3 regions of the Streptosporangium longisporum genome follow, and region 3 is predicted to be linked to each of the others. Evidence: predicted binding sites of a transcription regulator. Region 3 holds the regulator's gene; each other region holds the start of a gene.

Region 1 (6,907 bases), on a different contig from region 3:
GTGATCCGCCCGGTCAAGCCGGACACCATCGCCAAGTCGCTGGCGATCGGCAACCCGGCCGACGGCCCCTACGTCCTGGACATCGCCCGCCGTACCGGTGGCGCGGTCGAGGACGTGACCGACGCCGAGATCGTCGACGCGATCCGGCTGCTGGCCAGGACCGAGGGCGTCTTCGCCGAGACCGCCGGTGGCGTCACCGTCGGCGTGCTCCGCAAGCTGGTCGCCTCGGGCACGCTCGACCCCGACGCGGAGACCGTGGTGCTCAACACCGGGGACGGCCTCAAGACCCTGGACGCGGTGGCCTCCGAGGCGCGTCCCACCGCGGTCATCCGGCCCTCGCTCGACGCATTCCGTGCGGCCATCGCCTAAAAATCGTGAAAGGTACCGAACTATGAGCGTTTCTGTGCGGATTCCGACGATTCTCCGGACGTACACCGGTGGTGCCGCCGAGGTGAGCGCGGAGGGGGAGACCCTGCGCGATGTTCTGCAGAAGCTGGACGCGGACTTCCCGGGAATCGGTGCCCGGATTCTTGATGAGACAGGCAAGATTCGCCGTTTTGTCAATGTCTACGTTGGTGACGAGGACGTCCGCTTCGCCGAGAACCTGGACACGGCCACCCCCTCGGGCGCGCAGATCTCCATCATCCCGGCGGTGGCCGGGGGCTGAGCCTCCGCCCGCCCGGCGCCCGGCCCCGGCGCTCCCGCGCCGTCGCGTCGTCCCCGGCCCGCCCCCGGGCCGCTCCTGGGCCGCCCGGATCGCCGGTGGGCCCGGGGCCCCGGCCCCCGTCCGCCATCGACATCTCCCCACGACACCCGCACGGCTCAGGCCGCGCGGGTGTCTTTTTTATGACCCGGACTCATATTTCTTGCGCATGAAGAGATCGTACAAATTTAAACTAACTACTAGTGATAGTCAAACTATGTTCTCGTACGAAAAACTCGCGTAAACGGGCAGTTTGGTGCTTGACTCTGTTGCTCGACCACTTCTCACAGGTATGGTCGAGGGCGATCGACGTGGCGAAGTTCGCCCGGAGATTGAGGACTTCGCGAGAGGAATGGGCGTCGTCCTAAAGACCAGTAAGAGGAGTCACAAGTGGCGCAGGGCACCGTCAAATGGTTCAACGCGGACAAGGGCTACGGCTTCATCGCGGTAGACGGTGGTAAGGATGTGTTCGTCCATTACTCCGCGATCATGATGGACGGCTACCGGGCACTGGAGCAGGGCCAGCGGGTGGAGTTCGAGATCACCCAGGGTCAGAAGGGCCCCCAGGCCGAAGCCGTCCGGACGGTCTGACCCGGCCGTCCCCGACCTCTCCGGGCGGGCGGCGGATCCCGCGGAGTCCCGCACAGTCTCGCGGAGCACCGCGGAACCCCGCGGAGCCCCGCGGATCGCGGCCTGTCCGACCGCTCCGCACGCCCGCCCCGACGTCCGGTCCGGTCCGGCCGGTCCGTCCGGTTCGAGCCCGGTTCACCCCGGGCCGACGTGATCCGGTCTGGTCCGGCCTGTCCGGCCTGTCCGGCCTGTCCGGCCCGATCCGGCTTGGTCCGGCTTGGTCCGGCTTGGTTCGAGCGATTCGTTTCGTCGGGCCCGGGTCCGTCCCCGCGGGGACGGACCCGGGCCTTCGCTCTGCGCGGAACGGTCCCGCCGTCGTCGAACGGCGAAGGACGCCCCGCGCCACGGCGGGCCGGGTGTCGCGCCCGGTGGATCGCCCCTGACGTGCCACGAGACGGCCGGTGCCGTACCCCTGACGCGCCGTCGTGAAGGCGTGACGTCCCCTGGTGCGACGCAGGTCAGGCGATCGCGGCTTGCACTCGGCAGGGTAGAGTGCTAAACAGTTTGTTGGCACTCGCACATGAGGAGTGCCAACCTGGATCGAGGCGATGGGGCCCGCCGAACGGAGTCGTGGGCCCACATGCCGTCGCGGGCGTCGGCTCGGTCCGGAGCAAGCCACCCTGTATCTGGGAGGTCTAGCCGTATGGCAGCCAAGATGATCGCGTTTAACGAGGACGCCAGGCGCGGTCTCGAGCGTGGCATGAACCAGCTCGCGGACGCCGTGAAGGTGACCCTCGGCCCCAAGGGCCGTAATGTCGTTCTGGAGAAGAAGTGGGGAGCCCCCACCATCACCAACGATGGTGTCTCCATTGCGAAGGAGATCGAGCTCGAGGACCCGTGGGAGAAGATCGGGGCAGAGCTCGTCAAGGAAGTCGCCAAGAAGACCGACGACGTCGCGGGTGACGGCACCACCACCGCCACCGTGCTCGCTCAGGCTCTCGTACGTGAGGGTCTCCGCAACGTCGCCGCCGGCGCCAACCCGATGGCCCTGAAGAAGGGCATCGAGGCCGCCGTCGAGCGCGTGTCGGAGGAGCTGTCCAAGCTCGCCAAGGACGTGGAGACGAAGGCGCAGATCGCCTCCACCGCCTCGATCTCCGCGGGCGACCCGCAGATCGGCGAGATGATCGCCGAGGCGATGGACAAGGTCGGCAAGGAAGGCGTCATCACCGTCGAGGAGAGCAACACCTTCGGTCTCGAGCTCGAGCTCACCGAGGGCATGCGCTTCGACAAGGGCCTCACCTCGATGTACTTCGTGACCGACCCGGAGCGGATGGAGGCCGTCCTCGACGACCCCTACATCCTGGTCGTCAACTCCAAGGTGTCCGCCAACAAGGACCTGCTCCCCGTTCTCGACAAGGTCGTGCAGGCCGGCAAGCCGCTGCTGATCATCGCCGAGGACGTCGAGGGCGAGGCCCTGGCCACCCTGGTCGTGAACAAGATCCGCGGTCTCTTCCGCTCGGTCGCCGTCAAGGCGCCCGGCTTCGGTGACCGCCGCAAGGCCATGCTGGGCGACATCGGCATCCTGACCGGTGCCCAGGTCATCAGCGAGGACCTCGGCCTCAAGCTGGAGTCCACCACGCTGGACCAGCTCGGCCGGGCCCGCCAGGTCATCGTCACCAAGGACGAGACCACCATCGTCGACGGTGCCGGCGACGCCGAGCAGATCGCCGGACGGGTCAACCAGATCCGCGCCGAGATCGAGAACACCGACTCCGACTACGACCGCGAGAAGCTCCAGGAGCGTCTCGCCAAGCTGGCCGGCGGCGTGGCCGTCATCAAGGCCGGCGCGGCGACCGAGGTCGAGCTCAAGGAGCGCAAGCACCGCATCGAGGACGCCGTTCGCAACGCGAAGGCGGCCGTCGAGGAGGGCATCGTCCCCGGCGGTGGCGTGGCCCTGCTGCAGGCCGGCGCCAAGGCGTTCGACAAGCTGGAGCTCTCCGGCGACGAGGCCACCGGTGCCGCGATCGTGAGGAAGGCTCTTGAGGAGCCTCTGAAGCAGATCGCCGTGAACGCCGGCCTCGAGGGTGGCGTCGTGGTCGAGAAGGTGCGCAACCTTCCCGCGGGTGAGGGCCTCAACGCCGCCACCGGCGAGTACGTCAACATGTTCGAATCGGGCATCATCGACCCGGCCAAGGTGACGCGTTCCGCTCTGCAGAACGCGGCGTCCATCGCGGCGCTGTTCCTCACCACCGAGGCCGTCATCGCCGAGAAGCCCGAGAAGGCCGGTGCCGCTCCCGCCATGCCCGGCGGCGGTGGCGACATGGACTTCTAGTCCATACGCTTTCGAAAAAGAGGCGACCCCCGTCGGGGCCGCCTCTTTTTGTCGTTCACCGTCCGGTGCGGCCGTGTGGCCGTCCTGGCCGTGCGGCCGTGCGGCCGTGTGGTCAGCCGAGCTGGTCGGGGAGAGGCCGGGCGTGCAGCACGGTCAGCGAGGTGACCGCGCGGGTCAGCACCACGTACAGGCGGGCCAGGCCCCGGGGTTCGGCGGCGACGATGTCGGCCGGCTCGGTCACGATCACGTGGTCGTACTCCAGGCCCTTGGCCAGGGTGGCCGGGACGACCAGCAGGCGGTGGTCGGCGACCGTGTCGGGGCTCAGCACGCGGTGATCCAGGTGGGACAGGGCCGCGGAGGCCGCGTCCACCGAGGCGTCGGGGACGATGACGCCGATCGACCCCTCGCGGGCGAGCGCCTCCTCGGCGGCGCCGGACAGCGCCGTGTCCAGGTCCGTCACCCGCCGTACCGACAGGGAGCCCGCGCCCGGCCGCAGCGACCGGGGGGCGGCCAGGCCCGGAGCCACCGAGGGCAGCAGCCTGGCCGCGTAGTCGAGGACCTCGCGAGGCACCCGGAAACCCAGGGTGAGCTCGGTGACGCTGCCGTCCTCGAAGCCCAGGTGGGTCAGCACCTCGGTCCAGGAGCGCGCGGACCAGGGCGTGGTGCCCTGGGCGAGGTCGCCCAGCACGGTGGCCGACCCGGTACGGCAGCGCCGCCCGAGCGCCCGCAGCTGCATCGCCGACAGGTCCTGGGCCTCGTCCACGACCAGGTGGCCCAGCGGTACGGTCCGCTCGATCATGTCGCCCAGCTCGTCCATCAGCGCGGCGTCGGCCGCCGACCACTTCGCCGAGCGGAAGGACTTGGCGGGCTTGGCCCAGAGCAGCAGGGCCTGCTCCTCGGGCGTGAGGTCGTTCTTGGCCGCGGCGGCCAGGAAGGCGGGGTCGCTGAACAGCCGGTACAGCACCTGCTGCGGGGTCAGCTTGGGCCAGACCGCGTCCACCAGCCGCTTGACCGGCGCGGACCGGGCCACCGCCTCCTGCACCCGGTCGTCGGGCGACTCGCCGCGCTGCTCCATCCGGACGAGCACCAGGTGGGCGAGGCGCTGGGCGAGCGTCGCGCGGCCGGGCCCGTAGCGGACGGTGCCGCGCAGGGCGGCGACGATCTCGCGTACCTCGTGGTCGGCGACCCGGTAGCGGTTGATCCCCTTGGTGTACAGCACGCCCTCGGTGGGCTTGACGACGTGCATCCACAGGGCGCGCCTGAGCACCCCGACGATCCTGGCGTCGCCCTTGACGGTGCCGGCCGCCGCCTCCTCGGGCGCGGAGTGGTCGCCGAGGATCCCCGCGACCGTGGTCTGGTCGACCTTGACCTCGCCCAGGGCGGGCAGCACCGAGGAGATGTAGGAGAGGAAGGCCCGGTTCGGGCCGACGATCATGACGCCCGACCGGGCGAGCCGTTCGCGGTGGGTGAAGAGCAGGTAGGCCGCCCGGTGCAGGCCGACCGCGGTCTTCCCGGTGCCGGGGGCGCCCTGGACGCACACGGTGCGGGTCAGCTCGGAGCGGACGATCTCGTCCTGGTCGGGCTGGATCGTCGCGACGATGTCGCGCATCGGCCCCGAGCGGGGGCGCTCGATCTCCTCGGTGAGGATCCTGCTCTGCGCGACGGCGGTGCCGCCCTGGTCGAGACGCTCGTCCTCGTAGGCGGTCAGGTCGCCGCCGTGGTAGCCGAACCGGCGGCGCCGTACGACGTTCATCGGCTCGGACGGGCTGGCCTGGTAGAAGGCCCGGGAGACCGGGGCCCGCCAGTCGATGACCAGGGGGCGGCTGCGGTCGTCGTGGACGTGCCTGCGCCCGACGTGGATCGTCCCGGGCAGGTCGTCGCCGGCCTCCCGGTCGAGCCGGCCGAAGAACAGGGGGGTGCCGGAGTGGTCGGCGAGCGCCGCGACCCGCTGGTCCAGCAGCCCCTGCAGGACCTGCTGGGAGACCCAGTCCCCGGCGGCGTCGGAGGACAGGGAGGCGGCGTGCTCGCGCATCGCGCGCAGCGCCGCCCTGGAGACGGCCAGGTGTTCACGTTCGGCGGCGAGGATCCGGGCGGGATCGGAGGATATGTCGGGGGCCAGTTGGTGTGCGGGCACGCTGAAGCGCCTCCCATTCATGAACGGAGGTGGTGGTCATCGGGCAGCGAATCGACCAGCCTAGCGGCGACGCTCACGCGCCTCAAAGGGATTAGGGCCGGGTGCGGAGCGGCGCCCCGGGACCTCGGGCGGGCACGCGTCCTTCCGGGCGGCCCGCCCCCGTATGAATCGTCGTGACGACGCCTTCATCGATCATCGGATCGTCATTCAACGGCCATCGCGGTCATTGTCCGGGCCGACGTCGAGACCGTTCCGTAATCACTCTGGTACTCTGGGTAATTCCGTGCGGAAATGATGAAAAAGGCAGCCGAACATGGTGACTCGCGCAGATCATGGGGGTATGTCGCCAGTGGCCGCAGAGGCCTAGCGAGGGGGTGGTCTGTTTGTCGAAAGCCCGAGGGATTTCGTGGGCCTGACACACACCGACGACGTGTTCGCCAGGTGGAGTCATTCTCCGGCGAGCACGTCGTCCGCGTCGATGATCTGGTAGGCGTAACCCTGCTCGGCCAGGAAGCGCTGCCGGTGCGCGGCGAAGTCCTGGTCGACCGTGTCACGGCTGACCACCGAGTAGAACCGGGCCCCGCCGCCGTCGGCCTTCGGCCGCAGCACCCGTCCCAGCCGCTGTGCCTCCTCCTGCCGTGACCCGAAGGTGCCCGACACCTGGATGGCCACCGCAGCCTCGGGCAGGTCGATGGAGAAGTTGGCGACCTTGGAGACGACCAGGACCTGGATCTCCTTGTCGCGGAACGCCTGGAAGAGCCGCTCCCGCTCCTTGACCTTCGTCTCACCCTTGATCACCGGCGCGTTCAGGTGCTCGCCCAGCTCGTCCAGCTGGTCGATGTACTGCCCGATGACCAGCACCTGCTCGTCCAGGTGCCGCCGGACCAGCGCCTCGGTCACCCGCGTCTTGGACGGGGTGGTCGCGCAGAACCGGTAGCGCTCCTCGGACTCGGACATCGCGTACGCCAGCCGCTCCTCGTCGGTGAGCGTCACCCGCACCTCGACGCAGTCGGCCGGGGCGATCCAGCCCTGGTTCTCCATCTCCTTCCACGGCGCGTCGTACCGCTTGGGGCCGATCAGGGAGAACACGTCGCCCTCCCGGCCGTCCTCGCGCACCAGCGTCGCGGTCAGCCCGACCCGCCGCCTGGCCTGCAGGTCGGCGGTCATC
Region 2 (6,907 bases), on a different contig from region 3:
GTCAAGGGTGCGTCACGATACGTTCGGCAGGCAATGTAGAAACGTGCAATTGCACGAAGTTGCACACGACGGCATGCCGGTAGAGGCAACGCCCGGACAGGGATGATTCACCGGGCTATCCTCGCCAGACCCCCCGTGTCATCTGCAGGAGTCCCTCACTGATGCGTACTGACACATCCATCACGTCCGGCCCGTCCGACCCCCTGGAGACGCTGGGGCTCACCCCGGCCCAGGCCAGCCTGTACAACACGGTCCTGCGCCTGCACCGTGCCACCCGCGACGACCTGGTCCAGGCCACCGACGGCTCGTCGGAGCCGATCGCCCGTGAGCTGGCCACCCTGGTACGGCTGGGCGTGGTCACCGAGCAGGGCGGTGAGTACCTCGCCCGGCACCCGGCCACCGCCCTGGGGAACCTGATCGCCGAGAGGCTGGACCGGCTGGCCGCCGAGAGCCGCGGGATCGACCGCGTGCTCGGCTCGATCCGCGGCTTCATCCACCAGTACGACGCCGGGCACGACTACCAGGCCGGCCGGTTCCCGGTGGAGGCCGTCGGCGGGGCCGACGAGTTCTACGAGAGCGTGATCGGCATGGCCGTGCAGTCCCCGCCGCTCACGTTGCTGTCGGCCATCCCGGACGGCCGGATGATGAGCGACTTCGCGCACCGCTACGCCGACCAGTGGATCGGGGCCCAGCACGCCGGCCTGCTCTCCTGCCGGGTCGTCATCCCGGTCCACACGCTGGAGATCCCGGGCCTGCGCGACAAGCTGGACCGGTTCGAGCGGGCCGGCGCCCAGGTGCGCACCCTGGACGTGGTGCCGAGCTGGTTCCTGGTCGCCGGGGCCGACGCCGCGGGCCTGCCGCCCCAGTGGGGAGGCACGCTGCCGGAGAACGCCTACAACTTCCACCTGCTCCGGGCGCCCGTCGTGGTGGCCGCGCTCGGTTCCCTGTTCAGGGAGTTGTGGGCCCGTTCGGCCCGGCTGCCCTGGACCCACCGCGACGACGTCGTGGTCCGGGTGCTGCGGCTGGCCGGTCAGGGCGTCCCGGACGAGATGATCGCCCGGCAGCTGGGCGTCTCGGTCCGCACGGTACGGGCCCGGTTCGCCGACGCCATGGCCGAGCTTGGCGCGCAGTCACGCTTCCAGGCGGGGGTGGAGGCGGCCCGGCGCGGCTGGCTCTCCTAGGACCGCGGCCCTCCTCGGCGACCGGCGACCGGGGACCTCCACGACCCCCTGGGAGCCTTCGGGTACCGTCTCCGACGCGTCGGGGACGGTCTCCCGCGTTCTTGGGACGCCCGGCTCTCCGCGGCCTTCCGAGGCGCCGGACGTCCCAGGCAGGGCGGGAGGCGCCTCGCCCGGGACCGCCGCACTCGTGCAGTTCCATGCCTCTCTGTCACATCCAGGCCATAAGGTGGGATCGTGCTCGACGATGTCCCTCGCGACCCGTTCGCGGATGACCCCGACGACCCGGCGGCGGCGCTGGGCGATCCCGACGATCCCGAGCCGCTCACCACGGACGAGCGCGACGAGGCCATGACCGACCTCGCCGACGTGGAGGTCTTCCGCTCACTGCTGGAGCCCCAGGGAGTGCTCGGCCTGGTGCTCGACTGCCCCGAGTGCGGCGAGCAGCACTACTTCGACTGGGAACTGCTCCGAGGCAACCTGCGCCAGATGATCGAGAACGGCCAGCCGCAGGTCCATGAGCCCGCCTACGAGCCCGATCCCACCGACTACGTGAGCTGGGAGTACGCCCGGGGTTACGTGGACGGTGTGATCGACACCGAGGAACACCGCTGATCCACGTCGTCGGCCAGGGCCGCCAGTAGCGCGACCGCGACGTCTCCGGCCCTCGAGGGGGAGACCGGTGTCCTGCGGGACAGTGCCTCGACGACCGCCTCGGTCTCGGTCACGGCCGGATCCTCGTCCGGCCCGTACCTGCGAGCCGGACGTCGCGGGTGAACCGTTGTCATGATCGTTCTCGCTCCGGGTCGTCGCGAGCCCCGTCCCGCGGTTCGGGTCTCCGCTCGCGGCCCCTGCTCAGCGGCTCCGCGGTCAAGCTATCGACTCCAGCTCCGCCATCGCCCGAAGCCTGGCCAGCGCCCTGTGCTGGGCGACGCGAACCGCACCTGGTGACATGCCGAGTACATTACCGGTCTCCTCGGCGGAAAGGCCCGACACCACCCGGAGCATGAGCAGCTCCCGCTGGTTGTCCGGCAGCCGCGACAGCAGCCGGCGGGCATGCTCGGCCTCGATGTAGCGCACCACGGTCTCCTCCGGCCCGGGCCCCTCGTCGGGGCCGTCCGGAAGGTCCTGGGTGGGCACGGCCGAACGCACCGAGCTGCGCAGCGCGTCGGCCACCTTGTGGGAGGCGATGCCGAAGACGAAGGACGCGAACGGGCGGCCCATGTCACGGTAGCGGGGCAGCGCGGACAGCACCGCGATGCACACCTCCTGGGCCACGTCGTCCGCGATGTGATATTGACCGGAGACCCGGCCCAGACGACCACGGCAATAACGCACGACCATCGGCCGCAGTTGCGCGATCAGAGCCTCGATCGCGGTGCGATCCCCCTGAACGGCGAGGCTTGTCAGATCCTTGAGATCATCCCTGTGGGCGACCCCATCGGACCTCGTCGCAAGCCTCACCCCATTTTTGGCGTCGGCGACGCATCCCTCGGTCACGTTAGGCATGATGCCCGCCCTGATAGTGCCTGTCGTCATGGCAAACGGCTACGGATTGGTCACATTGAGGCGGTGATAACCGCGCGTAATCAAGGGGCGACACTATCGACTACGGTATGTAGGAATATTCCGCTCGATTGCCAGAATGCGTTCTATAGAGCAGAAGCGTTTTTTGGATCTTCCACGCCGGAAGACGTGCCATGACGCTTTGGGGCCGCTTTCGGTTCACCGCCGGAAGCGAACGTTTTTCATCCTCCACGCGGGCCCGGCGGTCCCGGACGCGGAGACACGAACGGCCCGCGTCCCCCGAGGGGGACGCGGGCCGCGCGGGAGCGGTACCGATCAGTGGCCGTGGCCGTGACCGTGGCCCTGACCGCCGGAGGCCTGGGCCTCCTCCTCGGGCTTGTCCACCACGAGGGCCTCGGTCGTCAGCAGCATGCCGGCGATGGAGGCGGCGTTCTGGACGGCCGAGCGGGTGACCTTGACCGGGTCGATGACGCCCTGGGCGATCAGGTCGCCGTACTCGCCGGTGGCGGCGTTGAAGCCCTGGCCGACGGAGAGCTCGGTGACCTTGGCCGTCACCACGTAACCCTCGAGACCGGCGTTCTCGGCGATCCAGCGGGCCGGCTCGACGAGCGCCTTGCGGACGATCGAGACACCGGTCGCCTCGTCCCCGGTCAGGCCCAGGTCGTCGAGGGCCTTGGAGACGTGGATGAGCGCGGAGCCACCGCCGGAGACGATGCCCTCCTCGATCGCGGCGCGGGTGGCCGAGATCGCGTCCTCCAGGCGGTGCTTCTTCTCCTTGAGCTCCACCTCGGTGGCCGCGCCGACCTTGAGCACGCAGACACCGCCGGAGAGCTTGGCCAGACGCTCCTGGAGCTTCTCGCGGTCCCAGTCGGAGTCGGACTGCTCGATGGCGAGCTTGATCTCCTTGACGCGGTCGGCGATCGCCGTGGCCTCGCCGGCACCGTCGACGACGGTGGTGGAGTCCTTGGTGATCACGACGCGGCGGGCAGTGCCCAGCACCTCGACGCCGACGTGCTCCAGCTTGAGGCCGATCTCCTCGCTGACGACCTGGCCACCGGTGAGGATGGCGATGTCCTGCAGCATGGCCTTGCGGCGGTCACCGAAGCCGGGCGCCTTGACCGCGACCGAGGTGAAGGTGCCGCGGATCTTGTTCGTCACCAGGACGGCCAGGGCCTCGCCCTCGACGTCCTCGGCGATGACCAGCAGGGCCTTCTTGGTCTGCGCGATCTTCTCGAGCAGCGGCAGGAAGTCGGCGACCGAGGAGATCTTGCCCTGGGTGATCAGGATGTAGGGGTCCTCCAGGACCGCCTCCATGCGCTCCTGGTCGGTCACCATGTAGGGCGACAGGTAACCCTTGTCGAACTGCAGGCCCTCGGTGAACTCCAGCTCCAGGCCCATGGTGTTGGACTCTTCGACGGTGATGACACCGTCCTTGCCCACCTTGTCGAACGCCTCGGCGATCAGCTCGCCGATCTTGGCGTCCTGCGCGGAGATCGTCGCGACGTGCGCGATCTCCTTCTTGTCCTCGACCGGGCGGGCGGACTCGATGAGCCGGTCGCTGACGGTCTTGGCGGCGATGTCGATGCCGCGCTTGAGGGAGAGCGGCTGGGCGCCGGCGGCCACGTTGCGCAGGCCCTCGCGGACCATGGCCTGGGCCAGGACGGTCGCGGTGGTGGTGCCGTCACCGGCGACGTCGTTGGTCTTGGTCGCCACCTCCTTGGCCAGCTGCGCGCCGAGGTTCTCGTACGGCGCCTCCAGCTCGACCTCACGGGCGATGGTGACACCGTCGTTGGTGATGGTGGGCGCACCGAACTTCTTGTCGATGACGACGTTGCGACCACGCGGGCCCAGCGTCACCTTGACCGCGTCCGCGAGAGCGTTCACGCCGCGCTCGAGAGCTCGGCGCGCGTCCTCCTCGAACGACAGGATCTTCGGCATGACAATCCTCTCTATAAGTACGTCGGCGCATCAAAGCCCCGGGCGCTGTCGCGACCCGGGGCTCGATACGTCATCTTTTTGTGAAGCGAGATCTACTTCTCGATGATGGCGAGCACGTCGCGGGCGGAGAGCACCAGGTACTCCTCGCCGCCGTACTTCACCTCGGTGCCGCCGTACTTGCTGTAGAGGACCACGTCGCCCTCGTTGACGTCGAGCGGAACACGCTTCGTGCCGGCGTCGTCCCAGTTGCCGGGACCCACCGCGAGGACCTTGCCCTCCTGCGGCTTCTCCTTGGCGGTGTCCGGGATGACCAGACCGGAAGCGGTGGTCTGCTCGGCCTCAAGCGGCTGGACCACGATGCGGTCGCCGAGCGGCTTAACGGGAACCTTGGTGGCGGTCGTCACGTCGGACCTCCCCTTCAGATTTGAACGATCTAGAAGAGGCGACCAGCGGTCTGCCGTCGCGGGTGTCAGACCTGCCTCGTCGCATTGATTTGGCACTCTCACGGGGAGAGTGCCAATACGGAACAGTATGCAAGGAGGCCTTGACAGTCAACACGGAGCGCCCTTCTGCGCTTGGAGCGGAAGGCGAACCGGGAGGAAAACCCCTCACCAGGCCCGTGACGGAAGGCGATAGCGTCGGCTGCTGTGAATCTCGACGCATTCCGGGAGCTGCTCACCCCGCGCGGCCAGGAGGCGCTCGCCGCCGCGGCCGGGACCGTCGGCGACGACCCGGTGACGGCGGTGACCCGCCTGCGGAGGCACTACGACGCGGACCTGACGTCGGCCGCGCTCACCCAGGCCGCGCTCAGGGTGCGCGCCAGGGACAAGTTCGGCCCCGACGCCGACCTGATGTACTTCACCCGGGCCGGGCTGGAGCAGGCCACCCGCCGCGAGGTCGCCGACCACCGGGCGCGCCGCCTGGCGGCGGGCGCGCGGGTCGCCGACGTCTGCTGCGGCATCGGCGGCGACCTGCTGGCCCTGGCCAGGGCCGGATGCACGGTCGAGGCCGTGGACGCCGACCCGCTGACCGCCGCGGTGGCGCGGGCCAACGCGGACGCGCTGGGACTGGGCGAGCGGGTCTCGGTCCGCGCCGCCGACGCCTCCGTCCTGGACCCGGCCGCCTTCGACGTGCTGTTCGCCGACCCCGCGCGCCGCACCGCCCGGGGCAGGACCTTCGACCCGATGGGGTACTCGCCGCCCTGGCCCGCGGTGCTGGGGATGGTGGCCCGCGCCGATGCCGCCTGCCTGAAGGTCGCCCCCGGCATCCCGTACGAATTCGTCCCCGACGGCGCCGAGGCCGAGTGGGTCTCCTGGCGCGGCGACGTCAAGGAGGCGGTGATCTGGTGCGGCGCGCTGGCCGGGGCGACACCGCGAAGGGCCACGCTCCTGCCGTCCGGCGTCACGATGACGCCCGACCCCGCGCTCGGCGCCCCGCCCACCGGCCCGGTGGGCCGCTACATCTACGAGCCGGACGGCGCGGCGATCCGGGCCCACCTGGTCGCGGAGATCGCCGCCTCGGTCGGCGGGCGCCTGCTCGACGCGCAGATCGCCTACATCACCGGCGACGACGCGGTGGCGACGCCGTGGGCGTCCCGGTACGAGGTCCACGAGACGCTGCCGTTCTCGCTCAAGCGGTTGCGGGCGGCGCTGCGCGAGCGCGACGCCGGAAACGTGACGATCAAGAAACGCGGTTCCGCGGTGGACGTCGACCGGCTCAGGAAAGACCTTCGCCTCTCCGGCGGTGAATCCGTCACGGTCATTCTCACCCGGATCGGCGAGCGGCCGTTCGCCTTCGTCTGCAGCCCCGGCTGACCAGCCAAAATAGTTAATTCTTCCAATCAGCCGGCAATTCCCATCTTTTAGTCTCGCCGCTGGAAAACCTTGATCCACCGGCTAAGGTTTCGGGGCGGGAGTTCTCTCTCGTCTGCGGTTTCACCATGTTCAGCAGTATTCGTCAGCGTTCATCAGCGTTCATCAGCGACCGACCCCATCCCACCGCGCGGCCGACCGTCGGCGAGTGAAGGAGTTCTCGGTGGATCACTCCGACCACGCCCTGTTCCAGGCGGGCAGCCAGACCGCCATCTCCGACCGGATGCGCGAGCTCCTCGCCCGCGCGGCCCAGGACCACGTCTACGAGCAGCGGACCCAGGGCGCCGTGCTCGACGAGATCCGGCAGCGCCTGGAGGGCATGGAGTGGCTGCTCCGCGAGGTCAGGGAGCGCGAGATCGGCGGGCTGAACGGCACCCTCGAATCCGTGCACGG
Region 3 (6,907 bases):
TCGCCCACCAGCTTGTGCCGCACCACGTCGGCGCTGGTCAGACGGGAGAAGTGGATGTCCTGGACGCCGTCGAGGATGTCCTGGACGACCCGCAGGCCGCTCTGCGTGCCCCCGGGAAGGTCGACCTGGGTGACGTCACCGGTGACGACGATCTTCGAGTTGAAGCCGAGCCGGGTCAGGAACATCTTCATCTGCTCCGGCGAGGTGTTCTGCGCCTCGTCCAGGATGATGTAGGCGTCGTTGAGCGTACGGCCGCGCATGTAGGCCAGGGGCGCGACCTCGATCGTGCCCGCGGCCATCAGCCGGGGGATCGAGTCGGGGTCGAGCATGTCGTGCAGCGCGTCGTACAGCGGCCGGAGGTAGGGGTCGATCTTCTCGTAGAGCGTGCCGGGCAGGAAGCCCAGCCGCTCGCCCGCCTCCACCGCCGGGCGGGTGAGGATGATCCGGTTGACCTTCTTCTCCTGGAGGGCCCTCACGGCCTTCGCCATGGCGAGGTAGGTCTTGCCGGTGCCCGCCGGGCCGATCCCGAAGACGATGGTGTACTTGTCGATCGCGTCGACGTAGCGCTTCTGGTTCACGGTCTTCGGGCGGATGGTCCGGCCCCGCGAGGAGATGATGTCCAGCGAGAGCACCTCGGCGGGACGGTCGGAGGTCATCCGCAGCATGGCGATGCTGCGCTCGACCGCGTCCGCCGTCAGCTGCGCGCCTCCCCGGACGAGCTCGGACATCTCCTCGAAGAGCCGCACCACGGTGCTGCTCTCCTCGGGGCTTCCGGTGATCGTGATCTCGTTGCCCCGGACGTGGACGTCGGCGCGGAAGGCGCCCTCGATGACGCGCAACAGCTCGTCGCGCGAGCCCAGCAGGCTGACCATCGACTGATCGTCCGGAATCACCACCTTCGCCTGGGTGCGGCCGGAGCCCCTGGACTTGGACGGCGTTCTGCTGGAATCGTTTGTCTCGGACATGAGCGGGCCTTACGGCCTGTTCGCCTCCAGATATAGGCGCGGAACTTCACCGCCATGGTATCCGCCATCGCGACGATCGCGCCTATCGGTTTTCAGCCGGGCGGCCAGTTCAGCCCGCGCCCGCCGATCACGTGTCCGTGCACGTGGAAGACGGTCTGACCGGCCTCGGGACCGGTGTTGAACACCAGCCGGTAGCCCGTCTCGGCGACGCCCTCCAGCCGGGCGACCTCGTGCGCGGCGGCGAGGACCTCCTCGGCCAGGCCGCCCCCGGCGGCGGCCAGGGCCGCGACGGTCGGGTGGTGGTCCCTGGGGATCACCAGCACGTGGGTCGGCGCCTGGGGGTCGACGTCACGGAAGGCCACGGTGCGGTCGGTCTCGTGGACGATCTTCGCGGGGATCTCCCCGGCCACGATCCGGCAGAACAGGCAGTCGGCTTCGCTCACCATGCAGGCACCTTACCGCCGAGGACGTTGCGAATCGGTGATGGTTCCGGTCGGCAAACAAAGATCCACCCGGATATGGTGGATGTGCAAAACTTCAACCACGACAGCCCTTTGCGCGCAGCACCATATGGCCGCCTGGCGAGGACACGACTGGGTCATGCCCCCTAATGAACCGGAAGAGCGTAAACCCTCTGGGAAGGCCAAGCGTCCCACTGATGTGACCACCGAGACCCTCGTGGCCGACAGGTCGCTCGGGGCGGTGCCCGTCGGATGGGATGCCGACATGGCCGTTACCGCGCTCTACAGCGCGCACTACCGGTCTCTTGTCCGGCTTGCCGTCCTGCTCGTCCGCGACATGGCAACCGCGGAGGAGGTCGTGCAGGACGCGTTCGTCGCCATCCATGGCGCCTGGCGTCGCCTGCGCGACACCGACAAGGCACTGGCCTACCTGCGACAGTCGGTCGTGAACCGATCACGTTCGGTGCTTCGGCACCGGGCGGTCGTCGAGAAGTACGCGCCCAAGGGCATGCCCGACGCGCCGAGCGCCGAGAACGGCGCGATCGGCGAGTTCGAACGATCCGCCGTCATCGAGGCGCTGCGCGGGCTGCCCGCACGCCAGCGGGAGGCCCTGGTCCTGCGTTACTACGGAGATCTGTCCGAGGCTCAGATCGCCCACGCGATGGGCATCAGCAAGGGCGCGGTCAAGAGCCACACGGCTCGCGGCATGGCCGCCCTACGAACCTCACTGGAGCAACTGTCATGACCGACTCCCCGGATGAGTACGGCGAGCTCCTTCGCCGTGCGCTCAACGCGGAGGCGAACTCGGTCGTTCCCTCCCCGGACGGGCTGGAGATCATCCGCACCCGCATCGAACGGCGCGGGATCCGCGGGCTGATGTGGTGGCGCGCCGGGGTCTCCGTCGCGGGCGCCGTCCTCGTCGCGTCCACCGTCGTCATGGTGGTGCCCGAGCTCCGCGAGCGGGTGATCCCCTCGGTGGACGCCGGGCAGGTCAACTTCACCGAGTCGACCCCGCCCGACGGGTCGGCCACCTCGCGTCCCCCGGCCCCCTCGACACCGGCCGCCTCGAACCCGGCCCCGCTCCCGATCGTCTCCCGGTCGGCGACCCCGCCCGCGCCGGAGCCCACGTCCTCCAGGAGCGCCACCGCGAGCCCTAGGCCGTCCGCCAGGCCGACCTCGACGACGGCGAAGCCCCGGCCCACGCCGACGCCCCCCTGCCCCACCCCGCTGGACGGCGAGCCCATCGAGGGCGGAGAGGGCGCCGAGCCCCCCGAGTGGTGCGAGGACGCCTCGGCGACGGCCACGCCGACGCCCACGCAGAGCCCCTGCTCGGCGGAGGACTGCTCGCCGGGCAACGAGGTGTCGCCCCCGACGCCGACCGAGCCGGCCACCCCCGTCCCGACCCCGACCGGCACCTAGCCGTCACCGGGCCGGTCCCGATCGTCGTCCGGCCGTCGTCCGGTCGCTTTCACCGGCCGGCCGGTGTCATCGGCGGACCGGTGTCGTCGGCGGGTGTCGCCCGGCGTTCGTCGCGGGGCGGCGTCCCGGGTCACCAGCGGCCGCTGCGGGCCTGGAGCACCGCCGCCGCGACGACCCCGGCCGTCGAGGTGCGCAGCACCGTCGGGCCGAGCAGCACCGGTGACGCCCCGGCCTCCCGGAACGCGGTGATCTCCTCCGGGGAGATCCCGCCCTCCGGGCCGACCACCACGACGATGTCGCCGCCCGCGGGGAGCGCGAGGCCGGACAGCGCGAGGGCCGCCTCCTCGTGCAGGACGACGCCCAGCGCCGCGGCCGAGAGCAGGCCGGCGACCTTCGCGGTGGTCGCGAGCTCCGTCACCTCCGGCAGGTGGAAGCGGCGGGACTGCTTGCCCGCCTCGCGGGCGGTGGAGCGCCAGCGGGCCAGCGCCTTGGCCGCGCGCTCGCCCTTCCACTGGGTGACGCACCTGGCGGCGGCCCAGGGGACGATCACGTCGACCCCGGCCTCCGTCATCATCTCCACGGCCAGCTCGCCCCTGTCGCCCTTGGGCAGCCCCTGGACCACGACCAGCCGCGGGGAGGGCGCCGGCAGGTCGTGGCGGCGCAGCACCTCGACCCGGAGCGAGTCCTTGCCGGCCTCGACCACCACGCATTCGGCGACGAGGCCCGCACCGTCGGTCAGGTCGAGCCGTTCCCCGGCCCGCAGCCGCCGTACGGCCGCCGCGTGGCGTCCCTCGGGGCCGCCGAGCACGAACTCCGTCCCGGCCGCCCCGGCCAGGTCGGCGCGCTCGGCCAGGAAGACCGGAACGCTCATGACGCGCCGGGCCGGGCCTGCCCGGCCGATGGGGCCGACCGTCGAGTCGACCTGGTCGGTAAGGGCATTGGGAGCGCTGTCCGGGTCATCTCGTCAGCGGCCGTTGAAGGCGTCCCGCAGCCGGGAGAAGAAGCTCTGCTGGCCGGGCGCGAACTTGCCCGGCGGGCGCTCCTCGCCGCGGAGCCTGGCGAGCTCCCTCAGGAGCTCCTCCTGGGCCGCGTCCAGGCGGGTGGGGGTCTCCACGTTGACGTGGATCAGCAGGTCACCGCGGCCGGTCTCGTTCAGGCGCTGCACCCCGCGGCCGTAGAGCGGGATCGTCTGCCCGGACTGCGTGCCGGGACGGATGTCCAGCTCCTCGGCGCCGTCCAGCGTCTCCATGGTCAGGATGGTGCCGAGCGCCGCCGCGGCCATCGGGATCTGCACGGTGCAGTGCAGGTCGTCGCCACGCCGCTCGAAGGTGTCGTGGGGGCGCTCGACGATCTCCAGGAACAGGTCGCCGGGGGGGCCGCCACCGGGACCGACCTCGCCCTCACCGGCGAGCTGGATGTGGGTGCCGTCCTCGACACCGGCCGGGATGCGGACCTTGATGGTCCGCCGGGTACGGACCCGGCCGTCGCCCGAGCACTCCTGGCAGGGGTTGCGGATGATCGAGCCGAAGCCGCCGCACTGGGGGCAGGGACGCGACGTCATGACCTGGCCGAGGAAGGACCGGGTGACCTGGGAGACCTCACCGCGTCCGTGACACATGTCACAGGTGTCGGGGTGGGTCCCGGCGGCGGCACCGGAGCCGGTGCAGACCTTGCAGACCACCGCGGTGTCGACGACCAGCTCGCGGGTCGTGCCGAAGCCCGACTCCTGCAGGTCCAGCTCGACCCGGATGGTGGCGTTACGCCCGCGACGGGCGCGCGACCGGGGCCCCCGGCCGCCTCCGGCACCGGCGGCGCCGAAGAAGGCGTCCATGATGTCGCTGAACGGGAACCCCGCGCCGAAGCCTCCGGCCCCCGGGCCGCCCGAGGAGAACGGGTCGCCGCCCATGTCGTACATCTGGCGCTTGCTGGAGTCGGAGAGGACCTCGTAGGCCTGCGTGATCTCCTTGAACCGCTCCTGGGTCTCAGGGTCGGGATTGACGTCGGGATGCAGCTCTCGCGCCAGGCGGCGATAGGCCTTCTTGATCTCTTCCGCACTGGCGTCACGGCGCACCCCGAGGGTGCCGTAGTAGTCGCTCTTAGCCACTTTTCGTTGACCTCTTAGGATGCAGCCAGGATCTGGCTGACGTAGCGTGCCACCGCGCGCACCGCGCCCATCGTGACCGGGTAGTCCATACGCGTCGGGCCCAGCACACCGAGCCGGGCCAGTTGCTTGTCCCCAGAACCGTATCCGGCGGCGACGATGGACGTGCCCTGGAGTCCGGTATAGGGGTTCTCCGAGCCGATCCGCACGGTCAGCGCCGACAGGTCGGAGGTCTCACCGAGCAGCCGCATGAGCACGACCTGCTCCTCCAGGGCCTCCAGCACGTCGCGGAGGCCGACGGTGAAGTCGGCTCCCGCCAGGTTGGCGGCCCCGGCAAAAACGATCTTCTCATCGTGCTTCTCCACCAGCGACTCCAGCAGCACCGACAGGATCGTGGCCGCGAGCGGCCGGTCCTCGGGCGAAAGCCGCTCGGGCAGGTCGGCGACCCTGTCGGGGACGCCGCTGAGCCCGCACCCGTCCAGGGAGGTGTTGAGCACCGCGCGCAGGTGGGCCACCCGCTGCTCGTCGGCGACCTCGGGCAGCTCGACCACCCGCTGCTCGACCCGGCCGGTGTTGGTGATCAGCACGAACATCAGCCGGTGCTCGCTCAGCGGCACCAGCTCGACGTGGCGGACCGCCGAGTTGGTCAGCGTCGGGTACTGCACCACGGCGACCTGGCGGGTCAGCTGGGCGAGCAGCCGCACCGTCCGCATGACGACGTCGTCGATGTCCACGGCCCCGGCCAGGAAGCTCTCGATGGCCTTGCGCTCGGCGCTGGAGAGCGGTTTCACCTGGGACAGCCGGTCGACGAAGAGCCGGTAGCCCTTGTCGGTGGGCACCCGGCCGGCGCTGGTGTGGGGCTGGGCGATGTATCCCTGTTCCTCCAGCACGGCCATGTCGTTACGGATCGTCGCCGGTGAGACCCCCAGGTTGTGCCGGTCCGCCAGCGCCTTGGAACCCACCGGCTCGTTGGTGGACACGTAGTCCTCGACGATGGCGCGTAGCACCGCGAGCTTCCGGTCGTCGACCAACGTGGTCACCTCCCTGCCTGCGTCCGAGGGAAACACGAGGTCTGGCACTCTGTGTTCCCGAGTGCCAAGTGTACGGCCCCGGCGCGAAAGGCGCGATAAGCAAGAGCTGCGGATGGTCCCGCCAAGCCGTTGTTAAGTCAACTGCTATCGCGATCCAAGGCGAAGCCACCACAATCCGTATATGTCCAAAGATTTTGGTTCTTTCCCGGGAGGCGCGGCCGGTGACCCCGGTCACGGCGCCCCCCAGCAGCCATATGGTCCACCCGGCGGGCAGCCGTACGGACAGCCCGGGTACGGGGGCGGGCCGGGCCCGCAGCCGTACGGCCAGCCGGGTCAGCAGCCGTACGGTCAGCCGGGCCAGCCGGGTCAGCCGGGCCAGCAGCCCTACGGCCAGCCCGGTCAGCCGGGTCAGCCCGGTCAACAGCCCTACGGCCAGCCCGGTCAGCAGCCCTATCACCAGGGTGGGCAGGGTCACCCGTCGTACCCGGGCGGGCAGCAGCCCTACCAGGGCGACCCCTCCTACGGTCACGCGCCTCCCGGGTACGGCACCCCGCAGGGACCGCCGTCCACGGGGAAGACGGGGAAGATCAAGCCCGGCATCGGGTGGATCGTCGGGGCCTGGCTGGTCGCCGCGCTCAGCGTCGTCGTCGGCATCGCAGGGTTCGCCGGGGGCCTGTCCGGCGCGGTCGACTCCGCCCCCAAGACGTCGTTCGTCCCCGGCCAGGAGACGACGGTCAGGCTCGATCCCGCCGACAAGCCCGCCCTCTACGTCTCCACCGCCGGCCCCACCCGGTTCGAGTGCTCCCTCACGGGCGGCACCGGCACCCCGAGGCTGCAGAAACCGGCCGGGCGGACGACCGTCTCCGGGGCGAACGGCATCTCCTGGGAGCTGGGCCTGCGGATCGGCGTGGACAAGGCGGGCGACTACCG

Evidence for each region. Region 3 encodes HrcA, which represses chaperone genes, less so after heat shock. Its sites were predicted from a motif close to TTGGCACTCTCNNNNNGAGAGTGCCAA; they were not measured.
Region 1: the regulator HrcA is predicted to act here: its motif matches at 1,841-1,867, upstream of groL (chaperonin GroEL).
Region 2: the regulator HrcA is predicted to act here: its motif matches at 5,137-5,163, upstream of groES (co-chaperone GroES).

What each region holds. Positions count from the first base shown of each region.
Region 1 covers NZ_BAAAWD010000014.1:459,562-466,468, reverse strand. Annotated here, with positions in the region: gene thrC (threonine synthase) at 1-369, shown strand, start outside; gene ABD832_RS25445 (MoaD/ThiS family protein) at 392-667, shown strand; gene ABD832_RS25440 (cold-shock protein) at 1,094-1,294, shown strand; gene groL (chaperonin GroEL) at 1,977-3,605, shown strand; gene ABD832_RS25430 (HelD family protein) at 3,718-5,739, opposite strand; gene ABD832_RS25425 (DNA repair helicase XPB) at 6,187-6,907, opposite strand, start outside.
Region 2 covers NZ_BAAAWD010000006.1:613,082-619,988, forward strand. Annotated here, with positions in the region: gene ABD832_RS06665 (helix-turn-helix transcriptional regulator) at 162-1,181, shown strand; gene ABD832_RS06670 (DUF5319 family protein) at 1,416-1,793, shown strand; gene ABD832_RS06675 (sigma-70 family RNA polymerase sigma factor) at 2,049-2,687, opposite strand; gene groL (chaperonin GroEL) at 3,021-4,643, opposite strand; gene groES (co-chaperone GroES) at 4,736-5,047, opposite strand; gene ABD832_RS06690 (class I SAM-dependent methyltransferase) at 5,291-6,457, shown strand; gene ABD832_RS06695 (hypothetical protein) at 6,678-6,907, shown strand, end outside.
Region 3 covers NZ_BAAAWD010000022.1:65,584-72,490, forward strand. Annotated here, with positions in the region: gene ABD832_RS35705 (PhoH family protein) at 1-965, opposite strand, end outside; gene ABD832_RS35710 (histidine triad nucleotide-binding protein) at 1,058-1,408, opposite strand; gene ABD832_RS35715 (SigE family RNA polymerase sigma factor) at 1,692-2,171, shown strand; gene ABD832_RS35720 (hypothetical protein) at 2,168-2,845, shown strand; gene ABD832_RS35725 (16S rRNA (uracil(1498)-N(3))-methyltransferase) at 2,976-3,716, opposite strand; gene dnaJ (molecular chaperone DnaJ) at 3,810-4,949, opposite strand; gene hrcA (heat-inducible transcriptional repressor HrcA) at 4,964-5,977, opposite strand; gene ABD832_RS35740 (hypothetical protein) at 6,159-6,907, shown strand, end outside.